Linked DNA regions of Halotia branconii CENA392. The protein of the gene in region 2 interacts with the protein of the main gene of each other region in a pairwise test. Links are inferred from orthologs where the notes say so. Each region holds a gene or a part of one and is shown on either strand. Other genes may lie near its edges. The genes, in order: QI031_RS11715 and QI031_RS24150.

Region 1 (16,127 bases), 2.8 Mb from region 2 along the record:
GCAGTAACAGTAGGAGTAGCCCCCGTGTCAGCTGGTTCACCAGGTGCTGGAGTAGTAGTTCCAGCTGGTTCATTAGTATTTTCGCAAGCTCCGACAAATGCTGCCAGACTTAACATTAGAGCCAAACCAAGGATTTTTGTTTTCATAACTCCTCTTTCACCAAATGCGGCATTAAAAATATTTCGCCTGTTGAATAAGATAACCTATTTGTTGCTTTTTTTTTAAAGGCCTTGCAATTACATATTTAAAAACAATACTTTAGGTTGATTTTTTTTAGTTTAGTTATTATGCAGTAGACTATTTACTTTCTTTGATGTCCAAGCCCACAGCCAAGTAACTTAATTACCGAATGCAGATGATCAAGGTCGGTGGTCAATCAGGCTATCATACCAAAAATTCTTTTATTTTAGTTTTTACCAAATCTTGGCCATTTCTGTATGAGGTTGCCATACTTAGATGCAATACCTTTAATGATTCGGTTTTTCCAATGACTGCTTACTCACTGCAAGCCTTGCAATCACCAAGTTGTGCAAATATGGGTACAGCTAACTATCAGAAGTATTCAAGGTGTGTTAAGTCATGATCACCCAAAAAGCAATTTTAACCTGATAAAAAACAGACAATTGGTCTACAATACGTTATTTCTAATCCTAAAAAACTTATGGCAGCTGCTCGTAAACGAGATTACACCGCATTTACAGGGAAGCAACGCTCCGCACGTCTTAGTCCAGCCGTACAGAGTGTATCTACACTTGCTGCTGAACCTTCATCAGTATCCTCTTTAAAACAACAGCGTTCTTCAAAAAAATTATCGTTTTCTACAACCAAAGAGCATTCAAGTCCAGAACAGAAAAGTCTAGAGACTGGCTCCCACCGTCTACCTGTAGTATCTACTTCTAAAGCAGTACCTTTGTGGTTATTGCGACTGTACAACTTACATCATTATTCCTCAGTTGTGGCGTTTTTTTTGGTAGGAGCAACCCTAGTGGTTTATGGTTGGACAGTGTATTCGCAAGAACTTTGGAGCCAAGACTATCGTAGACTCCAAAACTTACAACGTAATGAGCGACAACTAACAACAACCAATGCAACTTTGACCAACAAAATGGCTGAGGAAGCAGAACGACCAACAACAGGATTGGTGTCTCCAACTCCAGCAAGAACAATTTTTCTGCCCCCAGCATCTGATGGTTCTCATCTAACACCCTCTAGCAAAACAGCAAAGTCGCAAACGCAACAGTATATTCCCTCGCCATTAGGATACTAAATTCAAAAGTCAAAGATCGTTTAGTTTTTATCATTATGACTCCAATTTGTGACAAATGATTAGTACTCTAGTAGAACAATTTCGCAGTGTTTGTAGTCAGGACTTAAGTCCTGATTACAAATTTGTAAAAGTAGATGTGGTGAACTAGTCATAATGAAAGACAACGGATGAAACCAATACAGAAGTCACCAAACAAATCAAAATTGAGAAATTTTTGGCGGTCAGTATTTACGAGGCGACCAAAGTCTTTCAGGCGAGAGGGGATAGAGACACCTACCTCTAAAATCCAAGACCAGATTCCGAATACCAAATCCAGAGTGTTAATAGTATGGGGTATATTAATTGCCGCAGGTTTGGGATTAGGCATTAATTTATACAGAATACAAATTGTTCAAGGTTTCAAGCTAACGCAGAAAGCACGAAACCAACAAATGGTAAATTTGCGACCTTTCACGCCTCGTCGCCTGATGGTGGATCGGAATAAAAATGTATTGGCAATTGACCGTCCTGTATATACAGTGTTCGCTCATCCCAAATTGTTTGAGAAGTCTAATGAAATAATGGCAGAGCAACTAGCCCCAATACTAGACAAAAGCCCTGCTGAATTAAGAAAAACTTTTCAAAGTCAAAAAAGTGGAATTACACTTGCTTCTGCCTTACCAGAAGCAACTGCCGATCGCATCAGTACATTGCGTTTAAATGGCTTGGAGTTAATTCAAAAATACTCACGATTTTATCCGACAGAAGATTTAACTGCTGCTGTGGTGGGTTATGTAAACACTGACCGTCGTGGTCAAGCAGGGGTGGAATATAGTCAAGAGAAGTTATTAGAACGTTCTATGCAGACGGTGCGTTTGAGTCGGGCGGGTAACGGAGCTTTAATGCCGGATCATGCACCAGAAGGATTTCTACATTTTGATGACTTACAATTGCAACTGACTATTGATAGTCGTTTACAAAGAGCTGCTCGCATTGCTCTCAAAGAACAATTAGAGAAGTTTGGCGCGAAACGCGGCGCAGTCATCGTAATGGATGCCTTAGATGGTTCCCTACTGGCTTTAGTGTGTCAGCCTACCTATGACCCCAATGAGTACTCAAAAGCGGATATATCATTGTTTAAAAATTGGACGGTAGCGGATCTTTATGAACCGGGATCAACTTTCAAGCCTTTAAATGTGGCGATCGCTCTCGAAAATGGTGTCATTAAAGCAGATGATGTATTTGATGATCGCGGTACTATCAAAGTCGCTGACCGAGTCATCAAAAATGCTGTAGTCAACGGTTATCGACGAATTAACATTGCTCAAATTTTGCAAACTTCTAGCAATATTGGCATGGTACAAATTATCCAGCGATTGCGTCCTTCGGTCTACTATAACTGGCTAGAACGCCTGGGATTAGGACAAAAAGTCGATACAGATTTACCTTTTGAAGTTAGCGGTCGTCTCAAAACTCAAGAAGAATTTATTGCCTCACCAATTGAACCAGCAACTAGCTCCTTTGGGCAAGGCTTTTCTTTAACACCACTACAGTTGGTGCAACTGCACGGAGCCTTAGCTAATGGTGGCAAACTAGTCACACCCCATGTAGTTCAAGGATTAATCGATAGTAAAGGGCAGATGCATTACTCACCTTCTCGCCCCGCACCACGTCAAATTTTTTCTCGTGCGATCACTCAAAAAGTAGTAGAAATGATGGAAACTGTTGTTTCTGAAGGTAGTGGCAAATCAGCGCAAATTTCGGGATATCGCATTGGAGGTAAAACTGGCACAGCCCAAAAAGCTAGTCCTTCTGGTGGTTATATTAAGGGTGCTAGAATTACTAGTTTTGTGGCAATTTTACCAGTGGAATCCCCTCGTTATGTAGTGTTGGCATTGGCAGATGAACCAAAAGGAGAAAATGCTTATGGTTCTACTGTCGCTGCACCAATTGTTAAGTCGGTGATGGAAGCATTGATTCCAATCGAACAGATTCCACCAAGCCAAACAATAAACCCACAGCCGACTGCTCCTACTCCATAATCAAAGATTTCCAACTAAAAAGATATACCATCGTTGTCAAAGCAGGGAGAAAGAGAAATGTATTATCTGAGAAATTTGGATAATTTCTTTGCTGAAAGTTTCTAATAAGTAAGTCGGTGAAATAAAATCAAACTATGTGAATAAAAGTAAATAAGGCTCAAATACCGCGTAGCCGAAGTGCTTCCCCCTGCTTTATCCCAACGATAATTATTGACATCGACCTACTATCTGCTCATTTCTAGCATTGAAATTATTTAAGTATTGATCGGCGATCGCCTGTTAATACCATCAGTTTAGCTGCTTCCTAAACTTTCTTCACAGAATTTGTTGACATCAAGCAGAAAATTCGTTAATTTATAAAAGGTCTGAGTCTTATGCCCCCATCGTCTAGAGGCCTAGGACACCTCCCTTTCACGGAGGTAACGGGGATTCGAATTCCCCTGGGGGTATTTTAAGTAAAGAAAAATCTAACTCTGGTATTTCAACAACGAGACTTAGATTTTGATTAAACACTTGCTTTTCTAGAAATTTTGATTAGCTAACTGTTGCACACGTTGGTAAACAGCTAAAAGGTTTAACCGCAAATCATTACTGAGGCGACGTTCAATAATACCCACTGGCATAGTCCGTTTGGGCCAAACTTGGATGGTATAATAAAGATTTGTTCCTACATATTCACTAAAAGAATAAGGCTCTAGACACCAGCTACCAGAAAAACCTTTAAAATCTCCCTCTACCATCTGGAAATTAATTGCTTTGGGGAAACATTCTTCTAAATCTAAAACTACACGGGCATGAAAGTTGAAATTCAGTAGGCGCTGAGAGCCTATTTGTTCAAGTCGAATGCCACCATTAGGATGTTCAAGCAAGCGACTTTTAGCAAGGCTAGGTATGAAATCAACTAAGGCTTCGTAATCTGTCAGCACCTTCCAGGTTTGCTCAATAGAGTGGGGAATTTGCACATTAGCAGTGATTTGCCGCTGTCGTTCTGCTATTTTCTCAATTTGGACTCCTACAACTGGCAAATCACCCACGTTAGCAGTCAAAGAATCTTCTAAGCTTGTATCCTCACCAGGGGCGATGAGTTCAAAATCATCTATGGTGTTGTGTTGTTCAGTCACTTTCAGAATATGGTTTGCTTTCGTCAGAAAATTGCGGCAGGGTTAGGGTAAAACAAATTTCGCTGAGTTGAGAATCTAAGATTGCCACACTCTCTACTGTGATTTCCCCATTTAGATGCTGTACCAAAGACTTAACTAAAGCCAGTCCTAAGCCAGTACCCGGTGTCCAGCGACCTTTACCGCGACGGAACCGATCAAAAATATAGGTCGCTTCTTCTTCAGATATGCCACGCCCTATGTTAGTTACCTTAATAATAACTTGATCGATTTGTTGCTCAACTCGGTGAAAAGCTTGCAAGTGGACAGTAGTCTCACGCTCTGAGTATTTACAAGCATTAGTTAACAGTTCTTGGAGGATGCGGTCAAAACTATCTAGTTCGGTTTGTAAATTTAACGGTTCCTCTGGTAAATCTACGGTTATACTTAATCCTTTATCTACCAGCTTTTTCTCAAAAGATATTCCCAATCCCTGAATTTTAGAATTTAAATTAATAGTTTCAAATTGTGGCGGTTCTTGGTGAGACTCTAATTTTTGGAGTGTCAACAAATCATTAATTAAGTTAATTTCTTTAGTACATTCTTGCTCTAAAATATCCAAGTATCTTACCTGACGCTCTGGAGCTATTCCCGGCAGACGTAGATTTTTGATTGACATCAGCATATTTGTTAGAGGATAGCGCAAGCGATCGCTCATGTTGCTGAGAAATTCATCTTTGAGTTCGTTGAGTTCTCGCAGCTGCTCAACATATTGCCGTGTTCTTTCGTGTAATTTTCCCTGGAGTTCCAGACTACTTTTGAGCTTCGCGGTACGATCATCTACTAGAGTCTGTACTTGTCGCAATGTCTGTGACTGAATTATGGCATTACTGACTTGAGCGCAGACCATTTCCACAAGATTTAATTCTGCTAGTTGCCAACTGCGAGCTGTTGCTTGCTGTAACACCAAAAATCCTAAAATCTTGCCTTGGTTTTCTAGTGGCACTAACAGCACCGCAGGTAACACCTCAACTGCAAACAACCGGGCAACTGTTGATGTATCCTGAAAATCTGTATAGTCGATGATGACTGGCTTACCCGCTTCTGTAAAGGCACGTTGGCATAAATCACAACTTAAAACAGAAAATGACTGCTCTAATGTGTTTATTTTATCAAGGTAAAGAGTTGGCGATTCCCGCTTCCATTCACCAACAACGGTAGCTTTGGCATTAGGAATTTGTTTTTTTTGTTGAAATCTAAATAATGGATCTGTATATTTAAGCAGGATGAGCAAGCCTCGATCTGCCTGGAGAGATTCGGCAGTAGAAGCGATTGCTAACTGGAGCATCTGATTTAACTCCAAGTTAGTACGACTTAGTATGGTTAATTGCTTGATCAAGTTTTGGTGTTGGTTAGTCTTTTGCAGATACTGCTGTTGACTGGCAATTAACTGTGCTTGTGCTACCTGAGAAAAAGCGATCGCACAAGAAGACTCTACCGATTTTAATAATTGTTTTTCTGACTCACTCCAATCATAGGGTTGGAATTTGATCAGACTAATTACACCATTGTTTTTGTTTCCAAATCGAGCCGGAATTGCCAAAACTGCTTTGATTGGTAGTGGTAAGTATTGACATCCAACTACCAAACTATTTTGAATTGTCGAGATGTCTTCTATGGTCAACGTTTCAGCGGCACATTGGACTACTGGTAAGTCCATCAGCAACCGTTCCATAGAGAACATTTCGCTGGAGTGCGGCATCTCTAAGTATTCATCAGAACACCAATTCGCATTAGCAACTTCGCTTGACGTTTCATTTGTCACCGTAATTAAGCAGCAGCAATCCACTTTGAAAGCAATTCCTAACAATTGAGCAATCTCTTGCAGCATTATCGCCGTGGCTGGACTACTGGCAATAATGTGATTAATTCTTTGTGTCAACTGGTGGGCTAGTTCTTCCTGATGCTGCATCAGCTTGACCGAGTGTGATTGTAGTTGCTCTAGGTCATTTGGACACGGTGACGGCAGTGATAAACGCTTTTTCATTGCTGGCACACTCTTAGATAATGACCCCATTTTTTTGCACCCAATTTCTTGACATATTCTTCTGTTTTAGTGGTGTTGCCCCACTTGATAAATTAAAAATTTTTTATTAAAACTTTCTTTTAGCTGTTGTAGCCTTTTTCTCTAAAAATCACCAATATACTGGTATATTAAATAGTTTTTTGCATACGTATTAAAATGCTTTAAATACATCAAAATGCTTGATCAGGCTTAAATGCAGACAATTTCTATAGACTTGGTTGATTAACTTTGACCTAGGATATCCTGTCTGTAAGTATACATAAACCGTAAATCTTCTAGAATTGAGGCGACAAGATGAAAACAAATACCGTATTAATACTGTAGTTGATCCTGGCACAAGTATTAATTTTAGCATTTGCTCTCCGGATGTCAGCCATTTTTTTATTCATTTGAATTAATGGTTAAATATCGTACCAGTAGAAATACATAAAATTTAGACGATTTATCCATTAGGGCTTAGTACCCATAAGTGCTTGATATTTTTGTTGAGTTCCTATTCTCTATATAACCTAACGCGATGTGTGACTTAATATTTCGTAAAAGACTAAAACCTAGTCATATTAACTATTTTGGGGATTAATGTTTAGTCTTTATCTAAATCGCTCATTTCTGGAATGCTTACGAAATAAGAGTTTTGAAAAAGTCGCACATGGGGTTAAGCTATAGCAATCCGGTTTGATTCGGTGAATTTATTTGTGTAGGTAGGGAACAGTTAAGAAGGGATAGATATGTACTGAATCGTGTTCCTTAATCAAATAGGAGTCCTATATAAGTTTTATAAGTGGTATTCAAAATTAGAGCATTGATAAAGCTCAATATGATGAATGCAGCCTGTTACTTATGAAGGCAACTGAGCTGCATTCACTGTAATTAAGGGCTATGCACGCAAACTCTCGACGCTGAGAGGAACCATATCGCCATTCTTCGTTAATCCTAACAACATAGGTTGTTGAGGTGGAATTAGTTGACCTGTAAGTACACAACGTTCTTCTTGCTGAGCTGTGGCCGCTATACTAGCTCGAATATCTGCTTGTGAAAATCTGGGTTTCCACTCACCTGACTTTTGCTGGACATAATTCCAAAGGATATCTCTGATCAAGGCTTGATACCCTTGATTGCCAGCTATCTCTTTGAGTTTATCTTTAAGTTCTCGCTCTAAGCGAATACTGGTAACTTCCATTTCGGTGGTTGGGGTACGAGCGATAGTATGCATGATTTTTCTCCTTAAATTTATAGACAGGATGGTAATACAAGTGTAGTATGTTTACAGAAATGTTGATTCAGCCAAATTAGGCAATTGTGGTAACAAGCACTTTTGTTCACGAATTTAGAATCCGTGAAAAAGCAGGAGAGCAAGGAGCAGGGAGCAGGGGAGAAAAATCACGCCACTTGGTACAAGGCGGGGAAAGAGAAATGAAAGCGGGGTTTTTTCAACCGTCGAACTCACGTTATTTTATAGGCTTATATCGATTTTTAATGGTCTGTTTATTTGCGCTGTGCTGTACTAGTTCAACTACCAGGAGTATCGCTGGTAAAAAGTTCAGATAATTTATCTAGCGGTACTTCTTCAACCTCTGGTAACTTTTCTAGAGCTAAACGAGTAGATTGGTTGCCACCAGATAGACGTTTTAATAGATTAGGCCTGGGATCATGCAATAAGTAGATAATGCGATCGCCTGCTTCCCACTTTTGGTTGACTGGTATTACCTGGAGGCGTTCTTTTCGTTCTACCAGCAAAGGTATCAACTCTCCAGCCTGAATTTTTTCTTGAATCCGACCCTGTTGTTGAGAAAGTTCTGGTTCACTCAACGTCGTTGTTCCTAACTTCACTCGCCCATCATTCAGATATTCATTCCAAGTCTTAATTGTTACATCTGTTGCAAAAGCTTGGTGAACCTTATTGTTTGAGTTCGGATTCGCTTGTGGATCACGCGGGAAAACTGCCAAAACGCGCGGTGGACTGAACTCCTCAGCAGCTCGTTGAGCCAAGACAAAATTCACCTCGCCATTATTGGTCATAGCTAAAAAAGTGCCAATAGAATCTAATCCCGCTTCTTCCAAAACCGTAACATCTAGCGCACTGCTGGCAATGACCCGGAGATTTTGAGCTTCTGCTTGTTCACACCGTTCCGGGTCAGTATCAATTATCACTATTGTTTCTTCTCGTTCTTGAAAAAAGCGGGCAATCAAAAGACTTAAGGGATTACAACCCACAATTACTGCTCCAGTTGCTTCCTTAGAAGTGATTCGCAGCCAGTTAGCAACCCAGCCAGCGGTTAGCCCTTGACAGACAACTGTCAGAATAATTGTGAGAAAAACTAAAGCTTTAATGGCATCACCACCATTAATACCACGCTGAGTCAGCAAAATTGCGAACAAAGAAGCAACAGAAGCCGAAACAATTCCCCTAGGGGCAATCCAGCTCAAAAACAATTTTTGTCGCCAGTTCAGGTCACTATTCCAAGTACACAAAAGGATGTTGATCGGGCGAACGACAAACATCAATGCCAAAACAGTAAATAAACTACCCCAACCCAAAGCAAACACACTAGCGATCGATAAATCAGCTGCTAGCAGAATAAATAGAACAGAAACGCTGAGAATTGTCAGCTGACCTTTAAAACTACGCAATAGGCGTTCTTCTGGAACCGAAGAATTGGCAAACACTGCTCCTGCAACTACTGTTGTCATGACACCCGATTCACTGCGGATAGTCTGCGCCAAAGAAAACAGACCCCAAAGTATCGCTAAAACCACCAAGTTTTTTAGCTCGAATGACAAAAAATTAGCTCGTTTAAAAATCAAGCTCATCAAGTAGCCGCCGACACCGCCAATAGCCGAGCCAATACCCAAACGCATAATTAGACCAATGATGGCATTGATGGGGTCAGCATCACCATTTACGATCGTGTCAAGCACAACAAATGCCAGAATAGCTCCTACAGGGTCGATTAAAACTCCTTCGCCTTCCAAAAGAGTTGCTACTTGTCGATCTACATTGATTTGTTTGAGTAAAGGACTAACAACAGTTGGCCCTGTCACCACAACTATAGAAGCGTAAAGGAAAGCTATGTTCCACGGAAATTCTCCTAGCCAGTGAGCAGCCATACTACCGCCAAGCAGTGTAATTAGCGTTCCTAGAGTTACAAGCAATTGCAGACTAACTGAAACTCTACCCAACTCTCGCAGATCTAAATTAAGTCCGCCCTCAAATAAAATGATTGCCGTCGCTAAAGCAACAATCACTTCCAGTCCCATACCTAGCAAATTGGGGTGCAGCAACCCAATACCATCAGAACCAAGCAAAATGCCGACTAACAATAACAAGACAATGCTAGGTACACGAAAATACGCCGCTAGTACTTGGGCGCTAATACCTGCAAAAACAGCGATCACCATCTGTAGGGTGATTTCAAAAGATGCTTCCATGTTGTAGATTTTGAGCGATATATTTCAAAATCTTTTGTAAAGAATAGTAAATATTACCTCTAAAGGGTACAGTATCACATCCTTTTTCTTTGCTAAATTCAAACTTTTTTTCATAAAAGCGTCTATGTGTTCTTTGTGGTTGCCTGCGGCTTTCTTTGCTAAATTCAAACTTTTTTTCATAAAAGCGTCTATGTGTTCTTTGTGGTTGCCTGCGGCCAGCCCTTCGGTCTACGTTTTTCCTTAATTTTGCGTCAGTCCTAATTTACTTACTTATAGGACTTACGCAAAACTAACGCAATTTCGTCATTACGAGCGATAGCGACGTAATCGCAAAAATCCTGCGATTGCTTCCCTATACTTCGTTTCGGTCGCAATGACAACTTGGGCTTGCGTAAGTCCTGACTTAATATAACCAGTACAATTTTTGTAGGTTATGATGCGCGGTATATTTAACAGTAGCAAGTTGCTATCTTATAAGCTTGGACTACTCGATTAGGAATATTATTTACAACCAAGACAGTAATCCAAAAAGTTTATCCGTAAATAAATATACACTTAGTTGCCAATAATTATCAGAATTAAGGATAAGCAATTGAAACAACAGCAAATTATTCTTGCAAGCATCACCGCAGTAACATCAGCAATAGCGCTGGGATATTTAGGCGCTCAATACTTTGCTAAACCCACTATGTATGCAGTTGCTGGGACGGTGTTCGGACTTGATGCATTTGCACAAGTTACACAACTAAAGCCCAAATTTCAATCCTCATCATTAGCGCGTTCGTCGTTCGCAGTAGCATCTTTGAAAGATAAGGCATCGCACTCACCTTCTTTTTCTTCAATTCCTGTTACTAAAGTCCAACAGCCAATTCAGCCACTTGAACCTCATTCTCAGGAGAAGTTGATTATAGAAACCGATCTGATCATTGAACGCTTTGTCAGACTGGGTTTGGAGGAATTTTAAATTTTTAATTAGACTGTTACTTTAGTAACATCAATGTTTTTCTACAATCTTACTCAAAAGTAAAATAGGAATCCTAGAGATAGTTGCAGTTAGCAAAAAAAATAGCCAATTTGCCTACCAAAACAGAATTTTTGAGTATAATATATTGAAAATTTTATTATAATTGAATTTGAAATATCTATATAATTTATTAAATTTATGCCTTATCATATTACAGACTAGTTGGACACGTTCTCTAGGAAGATGACTTAAGTTAAAAGTAGAACTAAATTAATTCTGGTGTGTCGAATAACTGCTTTCTATGGAGGTTTAGCATTCCGCTAAACCTTTTTCATGTCTAACTAAGTAGTATTCCATTACATATCTTTTGTATCCTCCAATAGGAGGATGAAAAACTTAACTTAAAATCGCTAAATTGTTTTGATAGATTCTACTTCTACTTAAGACTTGGTGGCAAACCAAGTCTTTTTTAGACTGTAATATTTTATGGAAAATTCTTTTCATAAGTATCAAAATAAAAAATAACAAAATGCTATTATATAGTTCATCATTAAAGTTAATATAATTTAATCTGAGAAGTATTGAATATTGAATATTTTATAATAGCTAAATATTATTTATGAAATAATCTAAGTAGCTCTGTATCAGGTTTTAAAAATGTGTGAATAATACTCCCGATAGATGAATGAAAGAAATAGTTGGGATTAAATTTTTTATAAATGGTAAACTCTTGGTATATATAGGCTTGGTGAAAATCCAAGCCTCTTTCATTAAAAAAATAATTTAATGATATTAACAACAGCGTGATTTAGAGCCTTAAAAATATATTTATTCCCATATGTGAAAATTGCTACACACACTATGAATTATTTTGTATTTTATCCTTCGGTAGGTAGGGGAGATATATCTTAGGTGTAATTATAATTCAATTTGTTAATGCCTGAAAAACGTGTATGTACCCTGGTAAAAAGCCAGGGTCTTCTTTTTTAAAAGCACTAGTATTGATGAAACATAGACTATAGTGAAGTCTGATGCCAATTTTGTATGAAAATGCACTAAATTAGATTAGACGAGTGATGAAGCTAGACGCAAAGCGCTTTGCCGTAAGCTACTGCAAAGATTGCATAGACGTATTAGCAGCTACTCTTACGAGAACACCTAATAGCAAAATTGAATATATTTGTATATGCCGAATAGAGAGACAAACAGATAATAGTTTTTTAGATCAAAAAATATATGGTAAATACTATAGTAGTCCGGTTTGATTCCCAAATTTATTTGTGTAGGTAGGGAACAGTTAAGAAGGGATAGATATGTACTGAATCGTGTTCAAAAATCAAATAGGAGTCTTATAAGTATTTTTAGTAGAGAACCAATTTTTCAATTAAGTAAATTTTATAATTATTCAAAATATTTATATATATACCAAAGGAAGATGAACTATGAAAAAAGTAAGTCTACATTAATGTAGTACGTTGTTAAGCACAGCAATTATCTAGGTTTGGTCGTTAACCAAACCTTTTTCTTATAGGTATTACTCTACCTATAAAAAAGAATAAACTAACAATTGGATGCAATAAATACGGTCATTTGCAGATCACAAAGGTAATAAATAATGGGTTTGGTTAAGTAAGTAGGTGAGAATCAATGAAACTATGTGTTTTGCAAGTAACTTTTGTTTTAGCGTAAATTCGCGATCGCACTCTATGAATTTGGAATACTCATTGCTGAAACAATAGGATTATAGATGCTAAAGCTACATACAGACTATGAGTGAACTTCCCAACAGTCTTGAAGATGCGATCGCCCAGTCACGGTTAGCCACCCAAGCTGCCCTTGCAGATGGCTATACTCGCTTACAAGTTGAGTACGTATTCCCTGAACTTAAACCCTTGGTAGTAGCAGAAGATTTTCTACCACTGTTCGCAGAATACGAGTCTCGCCTGAAAGTTTTCTTTGCTGATGCTGGTAGTGCTGCCTTAGCCCGGCGCGATTGGGCAGATGCGCCATTTAAAATTTTGGATATTGGTACAAGTAGAGCTGCTTCTTTACAGTCTAAAATTCAGCCAGAAGACGAAATTTTTTTATTCATTAACCCCACTTCCGTAGAAGTTCCTCAGATTGAAAAGCTATGTGAAGCCATAGGCGATCGCCCTTTGGTAATGTTAAATCCCCGTCTTGAAGATGCTGGAATTGTCGGTATTGGTTATACAGCTAGGCAAACCCGCCAGCGTTTCATTAGTACGATTGAATCCTGCTATTATCTGCGTCCTGTAGATGATCAAACAGCCATACTACGCTGCTACCCCAGACAGTGGGAAATATGGACAGAAACTAACGGTAACTATCAAAAAATTGCCGAATTACCTCAAAAACCATCCGGCGATGAGTTGGATTTGATTCTCTCTAAGGGACAAGCCCAAACAACAACAGATGCTACACCTGCCAAAAAGCCCAACATATTTAAAAGTTTGCAACGGTTTTTCAAAGCATTAAGTAGTTAGGAGAAAGTCAAGTTTATACAGCATCTGCATTCAGTCGTTTTAACAAACCTTGAATATAAGTAAGGGTAGCTGTGCTAATTTTTGGTTGTGTTTTTAACCAGGAGTTAGCACGTTCTTCCCCTTGCTGAACTGCTAAAATTAATGCCCCCCAAGCAATTACTTCTGGTCTATCTGGGTTAACCTGCAAGGCTGCAACCGTGCGATTCCATAACCGACCTTGATCTGCTTTGAGTAAAATGGCAACTTCCTGTACATTCTGCGGTGATGCTTCAAATACTTTTAAAGCTTTTCCCCAGCGACCATCAATTAACTCTGCTAGTACCTGTTGACTAGGACTTGCCCAAATTTTTGCTGCTTGGGTTTTAGTCAGTTGAGAATGTAAGCGAATCAAATCAATTTGGGCTTTTGCTGTTGCTGGTAAAGTTTTTTTGTGTTGTTTTTGAATAAATTTTAACCACTCAAAAGCTGGTGTCCACAATCCACTACGGGCAATTAATAAAGCATTTTGGAATGCAGAATCTTTCAATGCTGGGGGATTGAGGTCAATTGCTTCTAATTGAATGGGGTTGAGATATAACTTCACAGATTTGACTTGGTAGACGCTTAACTGTGGTTCTAAACCTACGGTTTGATCGATGACTAATTCTTTTGCACCACCACCAGTTACTTCTTGCCATTTGGGTAATTGTCCGCCGGGACTTTTCCAAGTCAACATTTGTTGTAAGTTAGTGCGGGCTGGATTGTAGTACACAATGTAACCGTAGGCGATGGCATTCGTTTTTTCTTGACGCTGACCGCGTACATAAAACCAAACTCCTGGTGATGGCGCATCCTTTTCAAAGCGTTTCACTTCACTTAAAGGTAGGACAGTATTGGTATCTTGGCGTTCTGCTGTACTATCCTCCAAAGATTCTTCTAACCCAGTTATCGGGAATTGAGTCGCTAGACGATAATATTTTTCTGGCTGTGATTGGAACTCTAAATCTTGTGAAAGCTGATAAACCCTTAGTTCCACAACTTCTTGACAATCAGACTGACAATAAGGAATCTGCTGAAAAACTGGCAATAAAAACGAATTGTCTCCCTCGTTTAAAGGTATGGTTTCCCCAGCAACGCGTTTTTGTTGACTCAACTGGCTTTGAATTTGAGGGAGAGTTTGGGGAGGTTCGTTACTACTCAAAGGAAGTTTTGCCCAAGCGGGTAAAAATTTATTCACCCAGCTTGCTTGTTCGGGATTCCAGATGAGAACAATACTAATCCAGGTAAAAGCTATAACTAACCCAACACTACTAGATAAAATTGCGATCGCTAAAGTTGATGACAACCAACTGCCTTGCTGTTTCTTTTCTAGAGGTTTTGGGGGAATGTCTGGAGTTGCATCTGCATGAGGCTGATTTGGTTTAGAAGATTTTGCCTTCAGCTTGCGCGATCGATGTGCCATATTATTCTCAGTAAATTAAGTAGCTAGATTTGTGCTTATTGCTTTTCTTTTATACTCGCGCTTTGAAATGTTGCCTAGAAGTTTTTCAGTTTAGTTTGGTATAAACTCGGTAAATTTCCCCATGTCATCACTCAATAATTCTGAATACACTCTTGCTGAAGTGTGGGAGTAGAGTGTAAAAAGTTGAAAACTAAACTGACTAGGCGTAATAGTGGCAAAATCTGGATGTTTGCATGGCTACTAGTTGCAGGATTCAACGGAGTAGCACAAAAAGCGATAGCGCAGGATTACAGAGAAACTGAAGCTAATCAGAGTGCTAATGCAGATCAGTTTTCATTAGAAAATACTGAACCGATGGCACAAGTCACATCGGTTTCACAATTGAAAGATGTACAACCCACCGACTGGGCATTTCAAGCAATCCAGTCTTTGGTAGAACGCTACGGCTGCATTGCAGGTTATCCAGACGAGAAATATCGTGGTAATCGTTCTTTAACTAGGTACGAATTTGCCGCAGGTGTCAATGCTTGTTTAGATCGAGTCAATGAATTAATCGCTACAGGTACAAGTGATTTAGTTACCCGTGCAGATTTAGCAACTTTACAAAGATTACAAACAGAGTTTGCTGCTGAATTAAAGACTTTGCGGGGTCGAGTCGATAGTTTAGAAACCCGTACTGCCGAAATTGCAGCCAATCAATTCTCAGCCACAACTAAACTTAACGGACTAGTGATAGTTGGTGTGCAAGAACGAACTGGCAATCGTGGCGATGTCAATCCTAGAGATGGCATTAAAGATACAGACGATGGGGGTACAAATGCTAATGTCATATCCTTAACCCAACTGTATTTAACCAGTCAATTTAGTCCCCGTAGTTATTTGTTTACAGGTTTGCTAGTTGGTAAAGGTAGCACTAGCCCTAGATTTGACAATAACAATGTTACACGCGATCGCGTTTCTCGAAATGACGTTTTACTTGGCTACGAATTTCCTACCGATAACTGGATTATCAGTGACCTGAATTTTCATTGGCTAGTCACTGATAACTTAGCAGTAATGGTAGGAACAGATGGTGTGAGTATGCCGTATGCTTTCCGGGGGCCAAACCGAGTCGAAAGCGCTGCTACAGGGCCGTTATCTTATTTTGCTCAAAGAAACCCGATTTTAAATATAGGTTACGGACACGGTGGGATTGCTGTAGATTGGCAATTTGCCAAGCGTGCTAGTTTACAGGCAATTTATACTAGTTATAATCCTGGTAATCCTGGTCAGCGCAGTGGTTTGTTTGATGGCAATACTACGACGGGTGTGCAATTGC
Region 2 (16,050 bases):
ACCGCTATCACAAATTTTGATCCAAGGACAGTTGCGGTAGAAGGCTGTATAAATTGTAATTAAGTCATCTCTGACTAATCCGGGATCGCGCAATGTGGCATATACAGTTGCCAAAATTCCCCGTACCATTGGGATCAGGTGGGGTGTAAATTGGATTGTGACTTCGTGACCTGCCAAATCACTGCAAATTTGCTCAATTTCTGGAGTATGACGGTGACGGGTAACGTTATGTGGAGTTAATGAGTTATCTGCTTCAGCTAGCAATAAGTTGACTTTCGCTTGCCGTCCGCCAGTAGATGTACCAGATTTGGCATCAACAATGGCAGTTTCTGGCACAATTAAGCCTTGCTTAAAAAGTGGCGATAGTGCTAGTAAACTGGCAGTAGGATAGCAACCAGGACAACCAACAATTTGGGCTTCGGCAATGCGATCGCGATAAAGTTCTGGTAATCCATATACTGCTGTGGCCACAGTTGAGCGATCGCTTCTCTCTACACCATACCAAGTAGTATAAGTTGCCAAATTACTAAATCGATAATCTGCACTTAAATCCAGTACTTTACATCCTTTTTCCACCAGTATTGGGGCAGTTTGACAGGCCAGACCATCTGGTAAAGAAAGAAACACCACTTCACACCGATGAGCGATCATTTCTGGCTCTACAGTTTCTATTGGCAAGTTCACTGCATGAGCCAAATGCGGGTAGAGATCCCCAAAGGATTTTCCAGCACTACTCTCACCGCCTAAATAAACTAGCTCGACTTCTGGATGTTCCATTAGTAACCGCACTAGCTGCACTCCGCCATAGCCTGACGCGCCAACAATCCCAACGGGTACGCGTCTAAAATTGCCCATGATTATGAAATCCTTATCCGCTGTTGGTTAAATTCGTTACTAGTCATCAACTTATCCACTACTAGAAGCAAGGCGTAAAAAACACTATCTCAACAAGCCAAAGTTTTAGCTCTACACTTGGGTCGCAGCAAGATTCACACTTTCACTGTCGTTGCATTGTAGTACTAAACCCCAATTTTAGCGGCAGAAATTTTGCCATGTTATCAAATCATTGCTAGTCTACTTCTCTGCCATATAAACGAGCTACAATCTAAAAGGAGAAATTGTTAAAAAAATTTACTTTTGGTAGCTGGAAATCCTCTGTGTCAAAGTCTAAGCCTACACGGCAGTCTGATACTACTCCCCTCAACAAGGAAGATTCTATTAAGTCTCCCTCGGAAAAAACCTCCACAGGAACAGATTCTCTAATCGGGGAAAACATTGATAGTGCTGCCTCTTCAACCCCAGCCTTTGAATTTGATTCGATTGATGCTGCTTTGGCTGATTTAAAAGCAGGTCGCGTCGTTGTGGTAGTAGACGACGAAAATAGAGAAAACGAAGGCGATTTAATTTGTGCTGCTCAATTTGCTACACCTGACATGATTAACTTTATGGCAGTGGAAGCACGAGGGCTAATTTGTCTAGCGATGATGGGCGATCGTTTGGATGAATTAGACTTACCATTAATGGTCAGCAACATTACAGATACTAACCAAACTGCTTTTACTGTTAGTATTGATGCCGGGCCACAATTAGGTGTGACTACAGGTATCTCAGCAGAAGACCGCGCCCGTACTATCCAAGTTGCTCTCAACCCAGGCACAAAACCGACAGACTTACGTCGTCCTGGGCATATTTTTCCCATTCGAGCCAAAGAAGGAGGCGTACTCAAACGAGCAGGACATACAGAAGCAGCTGTGGACTTAGCTCGATTGGCCGGGCTATATCCATCTGGGGTAATTTGTGAAATTCAAAACCCTGATGGTTCAATGGCGCGCTTGCAGCAGTTATTTGATTATGCAAGACATCACAATTTAAAAATTATCAGTATTGCCGATTTGATCAGTTATCGCCTCAAGCACGATCGCTTAGTGTATCGTGAGGTTGTTACTAAATTGCCTAGTCAGTTCGGTCAATTTGAAATTTACGCCTATCGTCACACATTAGATAACACTGAACATGTTGCCATTGTCAAGGGCGATCCGGCTCACTTTAAAGATGAGCCAGTGATGGTGAGGATGCATTCAGAATGTTTAACTGGTGATGCTTTAGGTTCTTTACGCTGCGACTGTCGAATGCAGTTACAAGCAGCGCTAAAAATGATTGAGACTGCCGGTCAAGGTGTAGTGGTTTACCTCCGGCAAGAAGGACGAGGCATCGGTTTAATTAACAAGTTAAAAGCCTATTCCTTGCAAGATATGGGACTAGATACAGTAGAAGCGAATGAACGCTTAGGATTTCCCGCCGATTTGCGAGATTACGGCATGGGAGCGCAAATGTTGATGGATTTGGGCGTTAAAAAGATTCGTCTGATTACTAATAACCCCCGCAAAATCGCCGGAGTCAAAGGTTATGGCTTAGAAGTAGTTGATCGCGTACCATTGTTAATTGAGTCAAATGACTACAATTCTTATTACTTAGCCACAAAAGCGAAAAAGCTGGGTCACATGCTGTTACAGACTTATCTGGTGACAGTGGCAATTAATTGGCAAGATGACCCAGAAGCAGTAACAGAACGCTATGAACGTTTAGAAAAATTGCGGCATTTAGCAAAAAACCATCATTTATTGTTGCAAGAAGAAGCGCGTCCTTTGGGTCTGGCTTTATTTGATGAGCCATCCTTAACAGTGCATTTAGGTTTTGATCAACCAAAAGTTGCTGCTTGTGATTGGTATCGCCAAAGTGGTCATCCTTACTTACAAGCAATATTCCAAATTTTGGATCATCTCGCAACTGTACCTTACATTCAGAAACTAGAATTTCTAATTTCTCCTGGTAATGATCCCTTAACTAATTTGCAAGTTCAACTAGATCGGCAGACAATACCGAAAGGTCAATTGCCTTCTTCTTTAAATGGTAGTCTGGAAACGCAGAAAATTTATAGTTTGAGTCGGGAACTGGGGTAATTGGGTTGGTTTAGAACTCCTAAATTAAGAGTTATTTTGCGTAATTCCTGATTCGGTAACATGGAAATACTTTACAGGTGAAAAGCTATGTTAGAAACTACTCTAGCTACACCAGATATTCAACTCCCTCCTACCCAAGCACAATTGCCATTCGATGACGGTATCCCGATGGAAAGCGCCAGGCATAAAGCCCAGATGGACTTGCTAATTAATGGCTTAATTCCCTGGTTGGAACAACGAGAAGATGGGTATGTAGGCGGCAATATGTTTGTCTACTACAGTTTGGCGCAGGTGCGAAACAAAGATTTTAAAGGGCCAGACTTTTTTGCTGTGCTGGGAGTCCCAAAAGGAGAACGTCGCAGTTGGGTAGTTTGGGAAGAAGAAAAAGCGCCAGATGTAGTCATTGAGTTATTGTCTGATAGTACTGCTGCCGTAGATAAGAATGAAAAAAAGCTGATTTATCAAAATCAAATGCGCGTACCTGAATATTTTTGGTATGACCCCTTTAACCCTGATAATTTCGCTGGTTTTGCGATTCAGCAAAGCGAATATCAACCAATTGCAGCAAATACTCAAAATCAGTTAGTCAGTAAATCTTTAGGGTTAGCATTGCAGCTTTGGCAAGGAAATTATCAAGGTATTGATGCAACTTGGTTACGCTGGGCTAACTTGAGAGGGGAAGTATTACCCACGCCTGAAGAAAAACAAAACCAGCGTGCCGAACAAGAACGCCAGCGCGCTGAGCAAGAACGCCAGCGCGCCGAACAAGAACGCCAGCGCGCAGATCAGGCAGAGTCACAATTACTACAAACTGCCCGTAATTTACTTAAGACTGGGATGACAGTAGAACAAGTAACTAAGTTGACAGGTTTGTCTGCATCTGCAATAGAAAAATAGGCGTTGCTGATTAATGGGATGAATTTTGTTTCGCGCATAGACGCGGTAGCGGCTACTCTTACGAGAACGCCTAATACCGTTTCACTTTAAAGTTGATACATTTTGGCAAGCAGGGGAAGCAGGGGAGGCAGAGGAGGCAGGGGAAGCAGAGGAGGCAGGGGGCAGGGGAAGCAGAGGAGGCAGGGGGCAGGGGGAGTAAGAAAAGTAATTTGTATCAATAATTTCGTGAAATGGTATTAGGCGTTCTCGCGGGGTAGGTGCAAAGGTGCAAAAAATCTAGGTTTACTATTGGTGAACAAGCTCAATTCATCCCGCATTTATACAACGCCGAAAAATAAATAGTAGAGATGCAGTACGGCGCGTCTCTATTATTTATTGGCTCTATATACGGGATTTAGCTGACGAAAAGTATCTAATAAAGTCAAGAATTTATCAAAATCAAAACTTATAGGGTCAACTTTTTGACCAGAACGGTCTACTGCTTTGTGGGTGGTGATGCGATCGCTTGGTACTTGACTTTGAGCAATTAACCATGCTAAAGAATAATACTGCGCCTCTGTATAACCACTATGGATTTGTTGGTTCTCTCCACGACCATCTAGCGGCGTTTCTAAAGAAACATGGTAGGCAAAGTTATTTACAGACGATGGTAAATCAGGATTAGTCTTGACTGTTTCCGCCCCCTCAATACCATCAAACACTGAGTTAGCAGCGCCAAAAGCTCGTTTGTCTGGAGGGACTAAGTAAACAACCGTCCCATCTAATTTGATTAAGGCGTGGTAACTTGCTTGCACATTTTCATCTTCATGAGGTATTTGAAAAAAGTTAACAGCACTAGAGGCAGAATAACCAGTTTCATGAAGAACAACAATCGGTTGATTGTTGAGAGTTACACCATTAACGTCTTTGGCGTACCTTTCACCATAATTACTGGGGTTTACTGAGGCAATTTCATACCGTGGTCTATACTGTACAAAAGCTTGGGTCGTTTTGTACCTGACAGCAGCTTTATTCGTCTTAAGTTGAGATTTGGGCAAATCTGGAGATTTTTCGGCTTGATTTTTTGCTGATTGTAATTTTACTTGGGGATATTCACTCCCGGCTGTAGTAATCTCTTGATTTGATGGCGTTATTGTATTACTTTGTGATTGGGATATTTTTCCAACTAAAATTGCCACGCTTAAAGCAGTAAACATTAGAGAAATTAGTAGCACCCTAGTCGCCCAGTCTCTAAACCGCATTTTTCTCAGTATTTGGGGTAACAGCTAAAAATAATTAGATTATTTTAATAATAGTCAAAAATAGCCTTAAAATGCTCCTTTAAAATGCTGAAATATTAGGCATTCTTTTTCAATCTTTATCTTTCTACAGAGCTATTTAAATAATATGTTTGTTTTTCTATAATGAGGCATTTTGTCAATATCAATAGAGCGAAAAAAAAGACATAGATAGGGAGAGGTCGTAAGGTATAAAAAAACTCCATCCAAAAGGGGATGAAGTTTTTGGGCATGGGGAATCAGGCACTTGTACTGAGTTTAGCCTGAGCATCTCGGCTACGCTCGATGGAGCCGCAGCCGTTGGCGCAGCCTCTCGTAGAGAAGGGCGTAGTCGAAGTATGGGGTATGGGAAAAATTTACCAATGCCCTATAAAATACAAAGATTAGAAGCGATCGCTTGTCCAATCCTCCGTGATGAACCAGTGACAATTGCTACTTCTTTTACTAAAGCTGCCATAGATTTATGCCCTTTTGTGTTTAGAGATATTAGGAGTCAAAAGCTTTATGTATTTTGACTCCTTGAATTTTTTACCGATGACTCGTAGAGGGAACTTTGCCATCACGATGAGAATCTAATTTCTGAGTTTGGCGACGGGGGCGCAAGCGATCGCGGATTCGTCCCACCACAATGTATAAAATAGGTACGATAAACAAACTCAAAAATGTAGAAACAATCATCCCACCAGCGACGGCTGTACCCAGAGATGCTCTACTAGCTGCACCAGCGCCTTCGGCTGTAACCAATGGTAAAATCCCCAAAATAAAAGAAAGGGAAGTCATGAGAATTGGTCGCAGACGTTCTTGTGCCGCTTTTACTGCTGCTGTGGTCAAAGAAAGACCTTGTTCTTGCAATTGGTTAGCAAATTCTACGATCAAAATGGCATTTTTACTTGCCAGACCGATCAGCATTACCAAACCAACCTGACAAAATACATCGTTGGCTAAACCCCGCAGAGATTGTGCCAACAGCGCCCCTAAAATAGCTAGAGGAACTGAGAGCATAATAATTACCGGATCAACGTAGTTCTCATATTGAGCAGCCAGTACCAAGAAGACAAAGACAAGTCCCAAGCCAAAAATTAAAGGAGCTTGACCTCCAGATTGTTTTTCTTCAGCAGTAATTCCCGACCATTCGTAACCCATAGTTGCTGGTAAAACCTGACTTGCCACTTGCTCCATTGCTGAAGTCGCTTGTCCAGAACTATAGCCAGGAGCAGCAGAGCCGCTAATTTCAATCGAACGGAACAAGTTGTAATGATTGATCGTTTGCGCTCCGGTTGCAGGAGTAACTTTCACAAGATTATTTAGAGAAATCATCTGATCGTTGACAGAACGAACGTACAATTTGCCAATATCATCAGGGTTAGAGCGAAACTGAGCGTCTGCTTGGACATACACCCGATAAGTCCGTTGCAGGAAATTAAAATCATTGACATACCGCGAACCCAAGTAACTTTGGAGGGTATTAAAGATATCATCTACATCAACTTGCAGAGCTTTAGCTTGGTTGCGATCTACTTCAATCAACATCTTGGGTGTGTTGGCATTGAAAGTGCTAAACACAGCTTGTAAACCCGGTGTTTGATTACCGCGTTCCATTAACTGACCCATGACTTGCAGCATAGTACCTAAGCCGCTGTTCCCGTCTCTGTCTTGTAGTTGAAATTGAAAACCACCAAAACTGCCTAAACCCTGAATAGCGGGGGGGTTAACTGGGAAAATTTTCGCTTCGGGAATTGCTGATAATACTCCTGTCAACTTGCCCATAATTCCCTGTGCTGAATGCTCTTCTCCACTGCGCTCTCCCCAAGGTTTGAGAGTTGTGAAAATAGCACCACTATTGGCAGAGTTGCCACTAAAACCAAAGCCACCAATAGCAAAAGTTCCTGTGACTTCTGGTAACTTGAGAATTTCTTTTTCTACCTGAGCCATGACTTTGCTAGTGTAATTGAGGGATACACCTTCTGGCCCTTGAATAATGGTGATGAAATAACCTTGGTCTTCATCAGGAATAAATGCCGTGGGTACACGAGTGTAAACCCAAGCAGTCAGTCCCAAGGAAAGAATAAATAGCAAAACAACGATCGCAGCCATGCGAGATAAGCGGTTTAAGGTTCGCTCATACCCCCGACGCATCCAATCTAAAAACCGATTAACTCGCTCAAAAATCCAACCTAACCAGCCACGGGGTCTTTGTCCTGGACGCAGCAATAAAGCAGATAAAGCAGGCGTGAGGGTAATGGCCAAAAAGGTAGAAATAGCAATCGAAAAGGCGATCGTTAAGGCAAATTGTTTATATATCTGTCCTGTAGAGCCGGGAAAGAAGGCGACGGGGACAAATACCGCCATCAGTACCAAAGAAGTGGCAATTACTGCCCCTAATAGTTCCCGCATCGATTCAGAAGCCGCCCGTCGGGGTGACATATTTTCTTCTTCAATTAAGCGAGAGATATTTTCAACTACGATAATTGCGTCATCTACCACCAACCCCGTTGCTAAGGTCAACCCGAACATGGTCAAGGTATTAATAGAAAATCCAAAAATTTTGATAAAAGCGAAAGTCCCAATCAATGCCAGGGGAATTACAATCACGGGAATTATTGTAGTCCGCCAGTCTTGTAAGAAGATAAATATGACTAAGACTACAAGAGCGATCGCTTCTAACAATGTCTTAATAACTTCTTCTAAAGAGGCTTCTACAAATAATGTTGTATCAAATGCTACCTGATATCTCATTCCTGGTGGGAAGCGTGGCGATAGTTGCGCCATCTCTGCCTTTACTGCCTTAGCAACTTCTAAAGCGTTACTTCCCGGAGTGGGAAATATCCCTATACCCACACCTTCATTGCCTCTAAATCTCAAAAAAGTATTATAGTTCTCTGCTCCTAACTCTGCTCTGCCCACATCTTTCAATTTGACTAATGTGCCATCTGCACCTGTCTTGACTACCATGTCTGCAAATTCTTTAGTATCAGTAAGTCTACTGACTGCTTGCAGATCTATTTGGTACATTTGTCCTGGCACTGATGGTTGCTGACCAATTTGCCCAGCACCTACCTGGAGGTTTTGTTCATTAACTGCATCAATTACATCCTCAGCAGTAAGATCACGACTAGCAAGACGGTTTGGGTCGAGCCATAAGCGCATAGCATAACGACGTTCACCAAAAATCCGCGCTTCACTCACGCCGTCAATTCTCTTCAGTGCATCTACGATGTAAAGATCGGCATAGTTGCTTAAAAATACATTGTCATACTCTTTGTTTTCTGAGTACAGTCCCATCGCTAAAAGGATGTTGTTAGACTGCTTACTAACAGTGACTCCAGTTCGCTGTACTGCTTCTGGCAATTGCGGCTCGGCAAGAGACACACGATTTTGCACATCTACCGCAGCGATATCTTTGTCTCGCGATGCATCAAATGTAACTGTGATCGTACTGCTACCATTATTACTACTGCTCGAAGTCATGTATTTCATGCCTTCAACGCCGTTAATTTGGCGTTCTAAGATAGTAGTTACCGTATTTTCTACGACTTCAGCACTGGCTCCAACATAATTAGCAGTCACGTTGATTTGAGTTGGGCTGATTTCTGGATAACGGTCAGTAGGTAATGTTGGAATACTAATTGCCCCAACTAACAAAATGATTAGGGAGCAGACACTTGTAAATACAGGTCGCCTAATAAAAAAGTCAGCAAACATAAAAATAGGGAATGGGAAATGGGGAATAAGGCATGGGGCATAGGGCATGGGGCATAGGACATCAAAAGATTTTTCCTATGTCCCTAGTCCCTAGTCCCTAACCCCTAGCCCCTGTTACTAAGATTCAGGAACAATGGGAATGCCATCCTTAAGATTCAAGAGTCCTGAGATGACAATTTTGTCTTCTGGCTTTAATCCTTCAAGAACTTGATAATTATTATTTCTGATATCACCTAATTTCACTGGCTTTTGCCGAGCTACAAGTTGAGAAACTCCCTTGGGAGATTTTTCTGTTTGTGCTACATAGACAAAAGTTTCTCCAGCAACGCGAGAGACTGCTGTAGTTGGAATCAAGACTCCAGAGCGTTGATTCCAAATCACTCTAGCTCGCACTAATTGATCTGCTCGCAGCTGACCCTGTGAATTGTTAAAAAGTGCTTTGATTAATATCGATTGAGTATTATTGCTGGCAAGCGGTGAAATGAAAAATACTCTACTATTGCCTATGGTTTTACCTTGTGTATTCATCAGTTCCACAGGCATTCCCTTACGCAGTTGTGATCCTCGCTCCAGTGGCACAGATATTTTGACTTCTAAAGGTTGGTTTTGAGTGATGCTAACTAGCTGGGTGGAAGTATTAACGAAATCACCTATTTTCACTGGGATATCGCCAACCGTACCTGCAAAAGGAGCAGTAACTCTGTAGTACTGAAGTTGAACTTCTTGCTCTTCGGTATTTGCTTGAGCTTGTTGCAAGTCTCTTTGCGCCTGTAAAATGGTGGCTTGTTGGGCTTGAATCTTAGAATTAATTGCACCAAGATTAGCCTTAGCTGTGGCCAAGCGATTGGCATATTGATCTTTAGTCTGTCGAGATACGGCTCCTTGTTGGGCTAAATTCTCATATCTTTCGTAGTCTTGCTGATTTAATTGCAAATCAGCAACGTTGGATAATCGTTCCGCTTCTAATGATTTAAGAGTAGCGCGGGCATTTTCCAACTGCGCTCTAGCTGCTTGAGCCGCAGCATCGATACTACTGACTGCTGCTTTTTGCTGCCTAGGATCTACTTGAATAACTGCTGCTCCTGCTGCAACTGGATCTCCTGATCTCACAAATATTTGGGTGACTTGACCTTGGATTCTCGGCTGGAGCGTTACCGAACGACGAGACTCAAGGCTGGCAATAAAATCTGTACTATCTTCTATTGTGCCAACTTGCACTGGAGATACCTTCACTCTGACTCCTGGAGGTTGAGCATTAGTGGTTGAAGGTTGTTGATTTGCAGAAGAGAGTAAATGCCAAATTACAGCTGTTCCACCCCCTATCAGTAGTATAAAGGCTAACAATAACCGAAGCCACCGCCGTTTTTTGGGAGGTGGCTCATAAGAGGTTTGTGGAAGATTTTCTCCAAAATCAGTTTGAGGCTCAGGGGATGTCATGGCTTACAGAGAACCTAAAAACAAATTAACAAATTAAATAGAACTGCATCAGGATTTCGGCTGTTAAAGTGGTAGAAAATTACTGATTTAGCATCAGGTCTGGCAACGAGTTTGATAATTACTACCTAACTATACAGCCTGAGAGATTTTGCATAATCTACCCAAAGGTCAATGATATATACTCTACCTCTATCAATGGTGAAGTTATAATTAATTTATTTAGTGGTCATAGTTATAAAAATGACTGTTAACGGCATCTCTTCTATAGTTGTTATGTAGTCAATATTGGCTCCAGACAAATTTTATGGATAATGAATAACTTCAATAGAACTACTATGACAAGGTTATTTAGATCGAAAGCTTCTCTTAGTACCAATTCTCTATAAACTTGCACTTAATCAATACTTTCGCCATTTTTGTGTAGGTTGGGTTGAGGCACGAAACCCAACCTACGAATCAAAGCTTTTTTCACTTTGGCGAAGGTATTGTTAATCATATAGCAATCTGATTTGATTAATAAACATATTTGCGTAGGGAGGGAACAGGAAAAAAGGGAATGAGAGCATCCCACTTTTTTGAACGTCATTGCGAACGTAACGAAGTGGAGTGAAGCAATCGCAAAATCTCTGACTAAAAACAAGTCAATGCGATTGCTTCGTCGTTCCTCCTCGCAATGACACTTATTCTATTGTTGTCAAATAAAAACTGGGATGCACCCAAAGGGAATTAGGGGTGTACTGAGTTTTTTCTCCAAATCAAATAGGAGTCTTATATCTTTTTCTTTGTTTGGTACTCTTGGTACTCGTGGCGTTCTTGATGAAGTAGTCCGGTTTTGATCTTTTGCATCTGCCATTAACTTCTGACTACAAATCTTTAAATCTAAGTTAAAGACAAACTTGCCATAATCAACGTTTAGTTTTCTGGAATATCCGCCGCTGAGGCTTATTTTCCCTGGTTCTTCGTAAGGGTAATACTTCCGCTTCACTACTCTCGCGGGCTACGCGAATTAGCAACCCAGCAGCTACCAAACTGGCAATCATAGAATTACCACCATAACTAAACATAGGTAAGGGTAAACCTGTAGTTGGCAGCGAACCTGTGGCCACACCAATATGCAGTAATGATTGTCCTACCATTAAAATTGTCACACCGATCGCGACTAATCGATTCACTGGGTTCTTTGCCTTGAGTGCCACGATTAATCCTAAAGTGGCAAATAAAGCTAAAAGTATCAATAACGCCATACTGCCAACAAATCCAAATTCTTCCGCGAAGACGGCAAAAATAAAGTCAGTGTCTTGAATTGGTAAATAAAACAGCTTTTGTTGAGAAAGTCCATATCCAGCCCCCCAGGTTTTACCAGAACCTACCGCTAGTAAACTTTGTACTAGCTGGTAGCCATCACCTGTAGCATCCGCCCAAGGATTAAGGAACGACATCACTCGTTTGCGTTGGTACTCTTTAATACTAATACTGAGTGTTGCTAATACTATGCCACCGAGGGCTGTTCCTCCCAAATATTTGTAAGGTAGTCCTGCCGCTAAAGCAATGAGCCAAATAGTCATACCGCAAAGTGCTGTTGTACTTAAGTTAGGCTGAGCGATAATACCTAACAGTACTAAACAAAATATACCCAGCCAAGTGAAGCGAACTCGCCAAGTCAGTCGTTCCCACTGTCCAAATAGTCGCGCACTTTGCAATACCAAAAAGGGTTTAATCAATTCTGAAGGTTGAATTGGCACTGGCCCGATGGCTATCCAACGCGCAGCGTCAAAAGCTTTTTTACCTAATCCTGGAATCAAGGTTACGAAAATTAATATCAAAAACAGGGCTAAAAACCAATGAGATACCCTCAAAATTTTCCGTAAGGGGAGATTAACAATAATGTTGAATCCGATTAAAGAAACTAAAACCCACAAGATTTGACGCTTAAAGTAATACAGTCCATCACCTTGACGTGCATCAGCGACAGCATAGGATGCTGAAAACAGCATAATCAACCCGACGAACAGCCAAATTAACGTTAACCAGCGCAGTAACCGCGCTTCTAACGCCCAGCTAGAGACAGAGTTATCAAAAATTGGAATCAGGCGGCGTAGATTCACGATTTAGTACGAGTAATAAAGTTAGGAGTAAGAAATAAAACTCATAATTTATAACTTATAACTCATAACTTGTAACTCATAATATGCGATCGCGTGATGAATTTAATTACGCTACGTGGGTCAGTTGTCAAGTTAGTTGACAACTGACAAAACTCTATTGACCAGGTCTGAGTCTCTCCCGCCACGAAGGTTGTGATGATGAATCAGAACTCTTATTTTGAGCAGATGAAGAACTCCGAGATCTCGAAGGCGATTTTGATTCCACTCGTCTAGTTCTGCTACTCCCAGAAGTAGATTCACTAGAACTTGATGTTCTTCTACGATAACGTCGCCGTCTTCTAGGTGACTCTGAAGAGGTATCGTTGTTTTGTTGGTAACGTCTTCTACTTCTTCTACTTCTGGATGAACCGTTATCATCGGAATTATGAGAATTTGCCTCACTATCTTCGTCTGAAGAAAGGGAGCGATTGAGGATTTTTTTGGGCTTGACAGGTTTGGCCTTAATGCTGCCTTTGCGACCTTCTAACTTTGGTCTTTTAGGGAACTTTTCTACAGGTATTCCCTCTACTGCTTTTTCCATAAATTCATTCCAGGTGTAAGCAGCACTACCACTACTTCCCCAAGTGGGACGGTTGTCATCGTTACCTAGCCAAACTCCTGTGACTAGTTGAGGAATATAGCCAATAAACCATAAATCGCGGGCTTCATCTGATGTGCCAGTCTTGCCGGCTACAGGTCGATTACCTAATTGGGCGGCAGCACCAGTACCATTTTCTACAACGTTGCGTAACATCCAAGTCGTGATCTCAGCACTAACAGGGTCAAGCACTCGCTTGGCTTGAAAATTCTTTGACCAAATTACCTCACCTTGGCGATTCAGGATACGGCGAATGCCATGAGGTTCTGTGTGTAATCCCTGAGTGGCAAAACTACCGTAAGCACTGGTTAATTCTAGTAAATTGACTTCATTCGAGCCAAGAGCTAAAGAATAGGTGGGTTGGAGGTCTGATTTAATTCCCATGTTATGAGCCAATTTTATTGTTGGTTCAAATCCCACATCGATTAATACCTTCACCGCAATTACATTGATAGAACGGGTGAGGGCATCTCGCATACTCATCGAGCCACGGAAAGTCTTACCGTAGTTTTTGGGTTCGTAGTCATCGACTACAAAGGGTGCATCTACGTAGCTATCGTAGGGACTCTTGCCAGTGGCTATTGCTGTGGCATAAACGAAACCTTTAAATGTCGAGCCTGGTTGACGTTGTGCTTGGGTGACACGATTAAACTGGTTTTTCCCGAAATCTTTTCCCCCAACCATAGCCTGAATTTCGCCATTACGAGGGTCAATTGCTACTAAAGATGCTTGTTTAAAGTTTTCCCAGCGTCCTTGATTTCGCAACGTTTTAGCAACTGCGGCTTCTGCTAACTTTTGCCAATTTGGGACTAGGGTGGTTTCTACAACTAAACCGCCGCTATCTAAAACTTCAGGGGAAACGTACTTCGGTAATTCTTTTTGAATGTAGCTGGTAAAGTAGGGAGATTCTACTTGCAGTCGCTTGGGTAAACTGCTGATTAGGGTTAATGGTGCTTGAGTTGCTTCTTGCCTTTGGGCTGCTGTGATTACTCCATCTTCTTGCATCCGCTGCAATACCAAGTTTCGCCGCTGTTTAGCAGCTTCGGGATTCTGCTCTGGGGAGTATGAACTAGGTGCAGGCGCTAATCCAGCGATCGTCGCCATTTCTGGTAAGGTAAGTTGATCTACCGTTTTACTAAAATATACCCAAGCGGCATCTGCTACACCATAAGCACCAGACCCCAAGTAAACCAGATTCAAATAGCGCTCTAGAATCTGGTCTTTGGTCAATTCTTGCTCCATTTTTTGTGCTAAGCGGACTTCTTTAAGTTTGCGCCAAATTGTCCGTTCTTGCTTCAAAAAAAGAATGCGGGCTACTTGCTGAGTGATGGTGCTACCACCTTCTACTACATTTTGCGATCGCAAGTTATTCCAACCTGCTCTAATAATTCCTTGAGGGTCGATGCCATGATGTTGCTTAAATCTTCTATCTTCTGAAGCGATGAAGGCTTTTTGCAGGTTATTAGGTATCTGCTCTAGTTTTAGTTGTTCTCTAGTGACTTCACCTTGCTGTTGTAATATGGTTCCATCGACGGCTTTAATTGTCAGTGTTTGCTCTCGCACAACAGCTTTCAATTCAGATTTATCAGGCAAAGTCCGATCTATTGAGCCGATAACGTAGGTACAAGCGATAATCCCACCGCCTACACTCAAGCCTGTCCAAAACCAGATTCGACGATAAAACGGTTTATCGCTTCTGGTTAGCCTAGTAATTATACCAGATGAGACACCACTCACCTGACTCAATAGTTGCCTTGCCTTCACAAGCTTTGTTGGAGGTAAGGTCTTATTTGTCGATTCTTCGTTATCGTAATGATTACCAGGTTGCAATCGCGGTTCCTCCTTATTCAGAGTCACTTAAATTAGTTGCTCGTTGCTTGAACTAGGAGGTAGGCTTACCCACATCAGTTCTTTGCTTAAAGTATTTGATACTTAACCGCCACGTAATCATCTTGGGGTTAGCGCGCTTCGTGTTAGTATAATAGCCTATAAATAATTAACTAAATCTATTGGTACATAATGTTTTTTTTAATTGTTTTATTTTTATTTATTTAAAATAAAACAGTAGTTTGATGGTAATTTCTCAGACCTACTAAGACTATTAAAAATACTTGGTAAAAATGTGACTAATGATGCGATCAAGCGCTTAGAAAGTAGAATAATCCCTAAGTACAAGCAAAGCGCAATTGCTCTTGGTAGTAATATGGGCAATTCCGCAAAAATTTTAGCAGCGGCTATAGATATATTAGCTAAAACACCTAGTATTGTTTTACAAGCTAAATCTAGTTTATATCAAACCAAAGCAGTAGGGCCACCGCAGCCAGACTACTTAAATGGCTGCGCTCTTGTGCAAACAGAAATGCCACCGCAGCAATTATTAAATACCTTGCTAGCAATAGAACAAAAATTTGGGCGGGTGCGACAAGAACATTGGGGACCGCGATCGCTTGATTTGGATTTGTTATTATATGATGACTTAATCTGGAATACACCAACCCTTCAAATTCCCCATCCTCGAATGCGGGAACGAGCTTTTGTATTAGTGCCACTTGCAGAAATTGCCCCAGGTTGGGTAGAACCGATTTCTGGGTGTGCTATCAAAGATTTGGTGAAAGAGGTAGACTGTTCTGATGTACATTTATTGCAGGGCAATTAAAATTACTACCCAATAAACGCACAAGACGCTGGTTTGATGATTAATCACAGTGTTTATCTCGGTATTAAAGATAACAGAATTTTATTATGCCATTAGGTAGAGAATTACCACAGCTGCTAAAACAGCGCTTATTTCATAAAGGACGCAAGTTTGATTTTGAAGTGAATCGTCTGCGTTTGCCTAATAAATCAGAAGGAGAATGGGAGTGTATTCGTCACCCAGGCGGTGCTTTAGCTATACCCATAACAGCAGAGGGTAAACTTGTACTCGTGCGCCAATATCGTTTTGCAGTTCAGGGACGTTTATTAGAATTTCCTGCGGGTACTGTAGAATCAACTGAAGATCCCTTAGAAACAATACAACGTGAAATTGCCGAAGA

The links.
Region 1: the proteins of QI031_RS24150 (region 2) and QI031_RS11715 interact in binary tests that used the Escherichia coli proteins (3 or more experiments, as listed by UniProt). The link is inferred for Halotia branconii CENA392 from one-to-one orthologs.

What each region holds. Positions count from the first base shown.
Region 1 is NZ_CP124543.1:2,673,767-2,689,893, reverse strand. The notes cover bases 933-3,865. They hold QI031_RS11715 (peptidoglycan D,D-transpeptidase FtsI family protein), read left to right. Parts: upstream 933-1,443; coding sequence 1,444-3,288; downstream 3,289-3,865. Other genes in these bases: QI031_RS11705 (SRPBCC family protein), read right to left, coding at 3,810-3,865; QI031_RS11720 (hypothetical protein), read left to right, coding at 933-1,267. Outside these bases: QI031_RS11725 (hypothetical protein), read right to left, coding at 1-146; more of QI031_RS11720, read left to right, coding at 662-932; more of QI031_RS11705, read right to left, coding at 3,866-4,409; QI031_RS11700 (GAF domain-containing sensor histidine kinase), read right to left, coding at 4,402-6,432; QI031_RS11695 (ribbon-helix-helix domain-containing protein), read right to left, coding at 7,349-7,684; QI031_RS11690 (cation:proton antiporter), read right to left, coding at 7,981-9,900; QI031_RS11685 (hypothetical protein), read left to right, coding at 10,493-10,864; QI031_RS11680 (DUF1995 family protein), read left to right, coding at 12,634-13,368; QI031_RS11675 (hypothetical protein), read right to left, coding at 13,382-14,809; QI031_RS11670 (iron uptake porin), read left to right, coding at 15,035-16,127. UniProt on the Escherichia coli protein: Essential cell division protein that catalyzes cross-linking of the peptidoglycan cell wall at the division septum. Required for localization of FtsN.
Region 2 is NZ_CP124543.1:5,490,436-5,506,485, forward strand. What follows is about bases 10,279-13,134. They hold QI031_RS24150 (FtsW/RodA/SpoVE family cell cycle protein), read right to left. Parts: upstream 12,379-13,134; coding sequence 11,179-12,378; downstream 10,279-11,178. Other genes in these bases: QI031_RS24155 (transglycosylase domain-containing protein), read right to left, coding at 12,533-13,134. Also shown: argC (N-acetyl-gamma-glutamyl-phosphate reductase), read right to left, coding at 1-855; ribBA (bifunctional 3,4-dihydroxy-2-butanone-4-phosphate synthase/GTP cyclohydrolase II), read left to right, coding at 1,275-2,960; QI031_RS24125 (Uma2 family endonuclease), read left to right, coding at 3,048-3,857; QI031_RS24130 (peptidoglycan recognition protein family protein), read right to left, coding at 4,226-5,098; QI031_RS24135 (hypothetical protein), read left to right, coding at 5,497-5,649; QI031_RS24140 (efflux RND transporter permease subunit), read right to left, coding at 5,663-8,836; QI031_RS24145 (efflux RND transporter periplasmic adaptor subunit), read right to left, coding at 8,954-10,273; more of QI031_RS24155, read right to left, coding at 13,135-14,845; folK (2-amino-4-hydroxy-6-hydroxymethyldihydropteridine diphosphokinase), read left to right, coding at 15,153-15,671; QI031_RS24165 (NUDIX hydrolase), read left to right, coding at 15,758-16,050.